Regions from separate parts of the Gottfriedia sp. S16(2024) genome, predicted to be linked through region 3. Evidence: riboswitches for the same ligand, from Rfam matches in the RefSeq annotation. Region 3 holds a riboswitch; each other region holds the start of a gene.
What was found. Region 3 has a riboswitch for thiamine pyrophosphate ahead of thiD (bifunctional hydroxymethylpyrimidine kinase/phosphomethylpyrimidine kinase). Riboswitches for the same ligand answer to the same signal wherever they lie in the genome.

Region 1 (3,285 bases), 470 kb from region 3:
AAGTTCAATATCAATTCCACATAATTCTTTTAATTCTTCTTGAAGGTGAAAATAAGTTAATTGACTATTTCTAGCAAAAGTAAAAAACGACTCGGAGTGATCCCACTCGGAATGGGCACCAAGCATTCCAGCAGCTGCCTTAGTTGTTTTCTGTCCAACTTGCTGTCCTTCTAGAACTGCGACATGAATGTTTTCTTTCGCTAGATAATAAGCAATGGAACAACCTATTATTCCACCACCAATTACTACAACTTCAAATTTCTTGTTCATAAGCGAATTTACACCTTTCAAAATATTGCAGCGCAGCTTCTAGAGGATTTCGGGCAGAAAATATGCCAGACATGACAGCTATACCATCAATTTCGTTCTCTTTTAGAACCTGGATATGTTCAGGTAATATTCCGCCGACTGCATAGATTGGTATAGTTAACGTTTTTTTCATTTCTGGAATTAGTTCAATCCCATTAGGTGTTAATCCATTTTTACACTCTGTTTCAAAACAATGACCGTACAGAATATAGTCAGCTTTATCATTTTCTGCCTGTATTGCTTCAGTAAGTGTGTGAACTGATTTTCCTACTCGTAAATTAGGAAAATATTCTTTTACATCAACAAGTGGAAGACCATGTCCCGGTAAGTGAATATTTGATAGGTTAGAGAAAATAGTTATATCTAAACGATCATTTAAAACAATTTTTTTCATATCTACTTTGTTTATTTTTAGTAGATTTAAGAGTGATAGTAGCTCGATTGCCGTTTTCGACTTTTCACGAATATGCACATAGTCGACTGCATCGATTATTTGAATTATTTTTGTAGCAAGTACTTCGACTGAGTGCTGATCATCTGTAATTGCAATAAGTTCCATGGCCCAGCCTCTTTCATTTGCAAAATTTTTTCAAACAAAAAAACCACTTTCCTAAAAAAAAGAAAGTGGTTACATTGCACGCGAAAAAAGTATAAAATGCGCCACTTTCCTACGCAGGTACTAGCCTGTTCAGGTTTTGAGGGTTTAAAAGTAACTACCTTATTCTCAGCCCTTATCAAGGGATCCCCTAGTGATGAATATGTATGAAAATTAATCTTAGCATAGCATATAAAAAATAATATTCAATACTAAATTTATTTTTACTAGTCCCATTTTATTACCAGAAATTGGGCTTGAAGTATAGTGGAATCAAGTGTTTTTAGTAGTATAAAAAAACCAAAATTTTTTTTTGTTTGGAGTTTCTGTAAAAATTTAGGGAAATAAAAACATTTACATTTTAAATTTATGGGTTTATATTTAGTTTGAACAATTTAATAGATTGACTAGGGGTGTCCAATTAATTGGGCTGAGAGAGAAACGTGATTAAGTTTCTTAACCCTCAGGACCTGATCTGGTTCATACCAGCGTGGGGAAGTTAGAAATTTTCATTAATGATTACATAATTATTAATGTAGTTTTGCTAACACTTAGCCGGGTCTTAAACATAAGATTCCGGCTTTTTTTCATGCTTTAAATGGATTGGATTTCGTCCTTTTTAAACTAATTAAAAAGGGGAATGAAATCAAATGAACAATTCTGTAAATGAAATGAATTTTTCCATCATGTCTAGTTTTTCAGGGAGTAAGAAGGTATATGTTGAAGGATCTAGACCTGACATTAAGGTGCCAATGCGTGAGATTCAATTAAGCCCAACAACTGGCACTTTTGGAGAAGAAGAAAATGCTCCAGTTAGAGTATACGACACTAGCGGACCTTACACAGATTCAGCTAGCTCAGTTGATATTCGAAATGGACTTAAGGCGATTAGACAAAACTGGGTAATTGAACGAAATGATGTTGAAGAGTATGAAGGGCGCGAAATAAAGCCTGAAGATAATGGATATAGAAAAGAGTCAGATCAACATAATGTTGAAGTATTTAAAGGGTTAAAAAGAAAACCGTTACGAGCAAAGGAGAATGGAAATATTACTCAAATGCATTATGCTCGAAAAGGAATTATTACACCTGAAATGGAATTTATTGCGATTCGAGAAAATGTTTCGGCTGAATTTGTTCGTGATGAAGTTGCTAAGGGAAGAGCTGTCATTCCATCGAATATTAATCACCCTGAAAGTGAGCCAATGATCATCGGTCGTAATTTTCATGTGAAAATTAATGCCAATATAGGTAATTCAGCGGTTACGTCTTCAATCGAAGAAGAAGTAGAAAAAATGACATGGGCTACTCGCTGGGGTGCGGATACGATGATGGATCTTTCTACTGGTAAGAATATTCATACAACACGTGAATGGATTATCCGAAACTCTCCAGTACCAGTAGGGACAGTTCCGATTTATCAAGCGCTTGAAAAAGTTAATGGAATCGCTGAAGATTTAAGCTGGGAAGTGTTTAGAGATACACTAATCGAGCAAGCGGAACAAGGTGTAGACTATTTTACAATTCACGCGGGTGTATTATTACGCTATATTCCATTAACGGCAAAACGAGTGACAGGAATTGTATCTCGTGGAGGGTCTATTTTGGCTCAATGGTGTTTAGCTCATCATAAAGAGAATTTTTTGTATACTCATTTTGAAGAAATTTGTGAAATTATGAAGCGTTATGACGTAACATTCTCTTTAGGAGATGGACTGAGACCAGGCTCAATTGCCGATGCAAATGACGAAGCACAATTTTCTGAGTTAGAAACACTTGGTGAGTTAACGAAAATTGCATGGAAGCACGATGTTCAAGTTATGATTGAAGGACCGGGACATGTACCAATGCACTTAATTAAAGAGAATATGGATAAACAATTAGAAATTTGTCAGGAAGCGCCATTTTATACTTTAGGACCGCTAACGACTGATATTGCACCTGGATACGATCATATTACATCAGCAATCGGTGCAGCAATGATTGGTTGGTTTGGTACTGCAATGCTTTGTTATGTAACTCCGAAAGAGCATTTAGGTCTTCCAAATAAAGAAGACGTAAGAGTAGGAGTTATTACATACAAAATAGCGGCGCATGCAGCTGACTTAGCAAAAGGACACCCTGGTGCACAAAAAAGAGATGATGCACTTTCAAAAGCTAGATTTGAATTTAGATGGCGTGATCAATTTAATCTTTCTCTTGATCCTGAAAGAGCAATTGAATATCATGATGAAACATTACCTGCCGAAGGAGCTAAAACAGCGCATTTTTGTTCAATGTGTGGTCCAAAATTCTGTAGTATGAGAATTTCACAAGATATTCGAGATATAGTAAAACAAGAAGAACTTCAGAATGGTTCAATCATTGAAGAAGGAATGAAA
Region 2 (3,285 bases), 1.5 Mb from region 3:
ACATTATGGCAACCTATTTCAATCATTCTTTCATTCATTTTTTGAACAACATTTAACAATTGATTCAAGTCACCTTCCATAGTTGTTTCTAAAGGCTGAACTTGATATTTTACACCTGATTCATCAATAATTTTAATCGCTTCATCAACTGCTGGAATAACATCCTCAATATTATTTGTTTTCGGTATAATTTGGACACTCATTAAAGTAGTTTGCATATTAACTCCTCCTTATTTCGCTGGTAAGAAATCATTCGTAAATGCTTCTTTTGGCTTAAAGTTTCCTTCTAATAATTTATTTTCAGCTAAGAAATCTGCATAGTTTTTCCAAACTGATAATTTTTGCTCACCCCAACGATTTGCATCATCTTTATATTTAGATGCTAACCATTCTTGGCTTTTTTCAACTAATTTTTTATCTAAATCCGGATTATCCTTTATTAAAATTGATGCAGCTTCTTTTGGATGATCAATCGCAAAATTATATCCTTTTGACGCTGCAGCAACAAACGCTTTTACAATTTTAGGATTTTTACTAATCATTTTTTCATTCGTAGCTAAAACTGGAGTATAGTAATCTAGCTTTTTACTATAATCTGTTAAATAAATCATGTTTAATTTTTCTCCACGAAGCTCAGCTTCAATTCCTGTCCATCCTTGATAAATCCACGCAAAATCGATATCTCTTTTTACTGCAGTAAAGAAATCAGCATCGCCCATATTAACGATATTTAACTTATTAACATTCGCATTTTCTTCTGACATAAGTGATTTTAAAATAGCCTTTTCAACCGGTGAACCCCATCCACCATAAGTTTTTCCAACGAAATCTTTTGGAGACTTAATTTCTTTTTTCACTGGTGATGCAAACCCAGAAGTATTATGTTGAATAATTGCTGCAATTGAAACAATCGGTACATTTTGAACTCTTGCTTGTGTAATTGACTCTTGATAAGAAACCCCAAAATCTGCTTTACCAGATGCCACCAATTGGTCTGCTCCTGTTTCTCCCGGGTTGATTATATCTACATCAAGTCCTTGTTCCTTAAAGTAACCTTTATCCTTAGCAACAAATAGCCCAGTATGATTTGTATTCGGGGTCCAGTCTAGTACGACAGTCACCTTTTTTAATTGCTTTGTCTTTTTAGTAGTGGTAGTTTTGTTTTGACCACATCCAGTTAACATTAAACAAATAGCCACTAAAAATACTACTAATTTTTTCATTATCTATATCTCCTTTTTGTTCTTTGTTTATACAAAAAGAAAACGCCCGGATATTAACCCGGACGTGAATGCGCTGTAAAAAACATATCTTAAAAGAGATACTGTTCCCTACGCTGGCATCACCCAGATCAGGTTCTAAGAGTCAACATCTTAAGGACGCTATCTCAGCCAGCAACACCGGCTCCTCCACATTTTTCTCATATATAAACTTTTCCTCATTAATATAACAGATAATGGTTGAATTTACGAATTATTTTTAACTTGCGTTTAATTGTTTTAATACTCAGTTAATAGGCGTAATAAAACTATGAAATTATAACATTTTTAAAAAGAGAATGATAAACAAAAATATCATTTCTTATAGTAAAATCTTATATGAATAAAGAATATACTACATCAACAATATTTAAGTAAAATGAGGGGATTTTTTGAATAAACCAATCGGAGTCATTGACTCAGGTGTTGGGGGCTTAACAGTTGCCAAACAAATTATAAGACAATTACCTAAAGAGGACATTTTATACTTAGGCGATACAGCAAGATGTCCATACGGATCACGACCATATACGGAAATTAGGGAATTCACTTGGGAAATGACTAATTTTCTACTGGAAAAAGATATAAAAATGTTAGTCATCGCCTGTAATACTGCAACTTCAGTCGTCTTAAATGAAATGCGGGAAAAACTTCATATCCCGGTCATTGGTGTTGTTCGCCCAGGTGCCAGAGCAGCAATAAAATTAACACAAAATGACCAAATCGGTGTCATCGGAACGAATGCTACTATTAATAGTAAAGCTTATCATTCTGCATTAAAGAGGATTAATGACAAAGTTTTAATTGAAGGTTTGGCATGTCCAGAGTTTGCTGGGATTGTTGAAAATGGGGACTACAATAAACCTGAAATATTTGATATTGTTAAGCACACTCTTGCACCGCTTATTGATTCAAATATTGATACCCTAATACTAGGGTGTACTCATTACCCACTACTCGGTCCAATTATTCAAAAAGTGATGGGACCATCGATCCAACTTATTAGCTCTGGCGATGAAACAGCTTTAGAGGTAAGTGCAATACTAGATCAACAAAATATCTTATCTAACTCCGAAATCACTTCACATGAATTTTTTACAACCGGGGATCCAACCATTTTTAGTAAAATAGCGTCATCTTTATTCCAAGAACCGATGGAAAACGTAAAATATATAAAACTATAGACCATACTAAATGAAAAAACCAACAAAGTAATCCTTTGTTGGTTTTTGTGTTTTTTTATTGCGTGCGCTCTTCAATGTCATATTATTCCTTTGTATTAATGGAAAAATAATCTTTAAGCATGGCATTGTTCTTTACAATATCATCCAATGTATATTGATCTAAAACTTGTAAAAATTGATCCAACGCTTTATTAAATATATGTTTTAAAGAGCAAACTGGTGTGATTACACAAGTATTGCCGTGCTCAAAACATTCTACAATATTAAAGTCTTCTTCAGTTTTACGAATTATTTCACCAATATTTATTTCTGTAGGTAATTTAGCTAAACGGATTCCACCGTTTCTACCACGTATCGTTTCGATATAGCCCATCTTTCCTAAATTATAAATTATTTTCATTAAATGGTTTTTAGAAATACCATAAGCTTCAGCGATGTCTTTAATATTAACTAATTTTTCACGTGGCTCAGAGCTTAGAAATATTAGTACACGAAGAGAGTAATCCGAATAAGTTGTTAAACGCATAACTTGTCCTCACTGTTTTATTTAAATTTAATCATAGCATAATTGTGAACATTTTTTAAACTTTTATGTATTTTTGCGAAAAAAATGACAAAAGAAGTATTTTACATATTGCTTTAAATAATTTCTAGGTCTAAGATAAAGATGTATTTACAATACTACTTTGAAACGTGATTAGGGGGATTTTTCATGCTATCTCAAAAAACAATTGATATTATTAAGTCAACAGTTCCGGTCTTAGAAGTAAAGGGTACAGAGATCACTAAAGTATTCTATAAAAATTTATTTACTAATCATCCTGAATTATTAAATGTATTCA
Region 3 (3,285 bases):
AACACCATTAATGTCTTGTTCGGCACGATTACCAGTATACGCACTATTCGTTGGAGCGTTTTTTGCGAAAAATCAAGCAATAGTTGTTTTTTCACTGTATATACTTGGAATCGTAGTTGCATTAATATTAGCTAAGGTTTTTTCATCTACTATATTAAAAGGTGAGTTTTCATTATTTGTCGTAGAACTTCCACCATACCGTATGCCACAAGGTAAAGCTTTGTTTAGAAGCACATGGGACAAAGGGAAGGGCTTTATTCGAAAAGCTGGTACGTTTATTTTTGGTGGTTCTGTAGCTATATGGTTATTATCTTATATGGGACCAAGTGGTTTCGGTGTTTCGATGGATGATAGCTTTTTAGCAATGATTGGGGGTATACTTACACCAATACTTGCACCTTTAGGATTTGGTACATGGCAAGCAGGTGCTTCTTTACTAACAGGATTTTTAGCTAAAGAGGTTGTCGTATCTGCTATGAATATTATCTATCACGTGCCAAATGCACATTCTTTACAAGGAATACTGTCAACACAGTTTTCTGCACTTTCCGCATTTAGCTTTATGGTTTTTGTCTTATTGTATGTACCATGTCTAGCAACAGTTGCGACAATTCGTAAAGAGACAGGTTCAGCTAAATGGACATATTTCTCAGTTGGATATGCATTAGTTATTGCATATATATTAGCATTAATTATCTATCAAGTTGGAAGTCTCTTAGGCTACTAGAGAAAGGGGTATCTACTTATGATTGTCAATATTATAATAGGAGCTCTTATTTTTGGATATGCAGGGTGGACACTTTTACGATATATAAAGAAAACGAAAAAAGGTAAATGTGGCTCTTGCTCGATCGCAAAAACTTGTAGTTCAAATTGTGATACAGTTAATTATTCAAAATAGCAATATGGTTTTCTTTAAAGACAAAATTTAAAGGAATCAGTCTAAATACTTGAATAAATTTAGAGGATTAATTAAGATGATAAAGTAATTAAAGTAAATAATTGAATAGTACTAGGGGTGCCGTAAATGGTCGGCTGAGATTAAGACACAGGTAGTCTTTGACCCTTTAACCTGATCTGGATAATGCCAGCGTAGGAAAGTGAACGGTAGAATACATTTTTTGTATTCATAACATTGATTTGTTCGAGCACAAGTCCTTATGGGATTTGTGCTTTTTTGTATTTAAAATCAAGTTTCATCTTCTATCTGTAAGATCAAAGAGTTCTATTCATGAAATAGGGGGAAGAAAATTGAAAAAAGTATTAACGATAGCCGGCTCTGATTCAAGTGGTGGTGCAGGTATTCAAGCGGATTTAAAGACATTTTCAGCTCATCATGTTTTTGGAATGAGTGTAATTACAGCTGTAACAGCTCAAAATACGCAAGGAGTGTTCGCTGTACAAGATATGACACCAGAGATTATTGCTAGTCAGTTAGATGCAATTTTTACTGATATAGAAGTAGATGCTGTAAAAATTGGAATGGTATCTCAAATAGAGACGATTAAAGTAATTGCTGAGAAACTTAAGCAATATAAACCAAAGCAGATCGTAGTTGATCCAGTTATGGTTTCAAAAAGTGGATTTGACTTATTAAGTCCAGATGCAAAGGAAGCTCTAATTCAAGAACTCATTCCTTTAGCAACTGTTATTACGCCAAATCTTCCTGAAGCAGAAGTGATTACTGGAAGAAAAATTACAACGATTGAAGAGATGAAAGAAGCTGCTATTCAAATTCACTCATTAGGTGCAAAGAACGTCCTTGTAAAGGGTGGTCATCTAGAAGGTGAAGCGACCGATATTTGTTTTAACGGTGAGGAGTTTACAAGCTTTAACAGCGTTAGAATTAATACAATTAATACCCACGGTACAGGTTGTACTTTATCTTCAGCGATCACATCTAATTTAGCAAATGAACTTGAATTAAATGAGGCAATTAGAGAGGCGAAAAACTATATAACATTAGCAATCCAACATTCCTTTTCAATTGGAAAAGGAGTAGGTCCTGTCCATCATTTCTACTCATTGTATGAAAAGGCAGGCGTTCAACATGTCTAAGCAAAATGCAAAAATGACGAAGTGGAACTTTACAACACTTTGGTTTGGTGCGGCAGTTTCTGTAGCGGAAATTATGACTGGTGCCCTAGTAGCACCACTAGGTTTTAAGAAAGGTTTAACGGCCATTTTAGTAGGGCATTTACTTGGAACATTATTGCTCATTTTAGGTGGAGTCATTGGTTCTCAGCAAAGATTGTCAGCAATGGAATCTACAAAAATTTCATTTGGTAGTTACGGTAGCTATTTGTTTTCGATTTTAAATGTTTTACAGTTACTAGGCTGGACAGCAATTATGATTTTAACAGGGGCTCGCTCTATCAATTTAGTTACAATAAAAGATTATAAATTCGATCACTTATGGGTTTGGTGTTTAGTAATTGGAGTATTAATCGCGATCTGGTTGTACTTTGGACAAAATGCTTCAAAAAAACTTAATAGTTTAGCCGTTTGTTTATTATTTGTTCTAACAATTGTACTGTGTTTTGTTATTTTTAAAAGTGATAAAATCTTAACTCAACCAAGCACTACTGGATTATCTTTTGGAGAAGCAGTTGAATTATCGGTCATAATGCCACTATCGTGGATTCCATTAATTAGTGATTATACTCGATTTGCAAAGACAACAAAGGATGGAGCAATTGGTAGTTTTATAGGTTATATGTTTGGAAGCTCTTGGATGTATATTATTGGGCTAGGCGCAGCACTGGCATTTAATGAAGTAGACCCGGTTGCTGTTTTAATGAGTGCAAATCTGGGATTATTTGCGGTTGGTATCGTCGTCCTAGCGACTGTTACAACAACATTCATGGATGCTTATTCTGCCGGAATATCAGTTACAACCATTTTTCCAAAACTAAATGGAAAACATATAGCCCTTATCGTTACAGCTATAGGAACATTATTAGCCGTTATTTTCCCAATTGAAAAGTATGAAGGATTTTTATATACAATTGGTTCATTTTTTGCGCCGCTATATGCAATTTTATTAACGGACTATTTTATCCTAAAAAGAACAAGTATAAGTAAATCGTTGAAAATTGATTGGATTGCGGTTATTACATGGATTTTAGGAGTTTTTATTTATCGTAAGTTTGTACAATTAGATTTCTTCCTTGGGGCTACTGTACCAAGTATGATTTTAATTTGTGTCATTTATATAGTTGTTCAGTTTGTTATTAATAAGCTTGTTCCAAAGCAAATCGGGGGAGAAAAAAATGTTAACTATGA

Region 1: linked by a shared signal. The riboswitch ahead of thiC (phosphomethylpyrimidine synthase ThiC) and the one ahead of thiD (bifunctional hydroxymethylpyrimidine kinase/phosphomethylpyrimidine kinase) in region 3 are both predicted to bind thiamine pyrophosphate.
Region 2: linked by a shared signal. The riboswitch ahead of AB1282_RS00630 (ABC transporter substrate-binding protein) and the one ahead of thiD (bifunctional hydroxymethylpyrimidine kinase/phosphomethylpyrimidine kinase) in region 3 are both predicted to bind thiamine pyrophosphate.

Annotation. Positions count from the first base shown of each region.
Region 1 is NZ_JBFLUO010000001.1:2,091,797-2,095,081, forward strand. It holds gene thiO (glycine oxidase ThiO) at 1-270, opposite strand, end outside; gene AB1282_RS09790 (thiamine phosphate synthase) at 254-868, opposite strand; TPP riboswitch at 958-1,067, opposite strand; TPP riboswitch at 1,304-1,418, shown strand; gene thiC (phosphomethylpyrimidine synthase ThiC) at 1,555-3,285, shown strand, end outside.
Region 2 is NZ_JBFLUO010000001.1:90,758-94,042, forward strand. It holds gene AB1282_RS00625 (thiamine-binding protein) at 1-218, opposite strand, end outside; gene AB1282_RS00630 (ABC transporter substrate-binding protein) at 231-1,223, opposite strand; TPP riboswitch at 1,312-1,421, opposite strand; gene racE (glutamate racemase) at 1,652-2,443, shown strand; gene AB1282_RS00640 (RrF2 family transcriptional regulator) at 2,526-2,969, opposite strand; gene hmpA (NO-inducible flavohemoprotein) at 3,156-3,285, shown strand, end outside.
Region 3 is NZ_JBFLUO010000001.1:1,623,511-1,626,795, forward strand. It holds gene feoB (ferrous iron transport protein B) at 1-727, shown strand, start outside; gene AB1282_RS07605 (FeoB-associated Cys-rich membrane protein) at 746-901, shown strand; TPP riboswitch at 1,005-1,116, shown strand; gene thiD (bifunctional hydroxymethylpyrimidine kinase/phosphomethylpyrimidine kinase) at 1,252-2,058, shown strand; gene cytX (putative hydroxymethylpyrimidine transporter CytX) at 2,051-3,285, shown strand, end outside; gene thiM (hydroxyethylthiazole kinase) at 3,273-3,285, shown strand, end outside.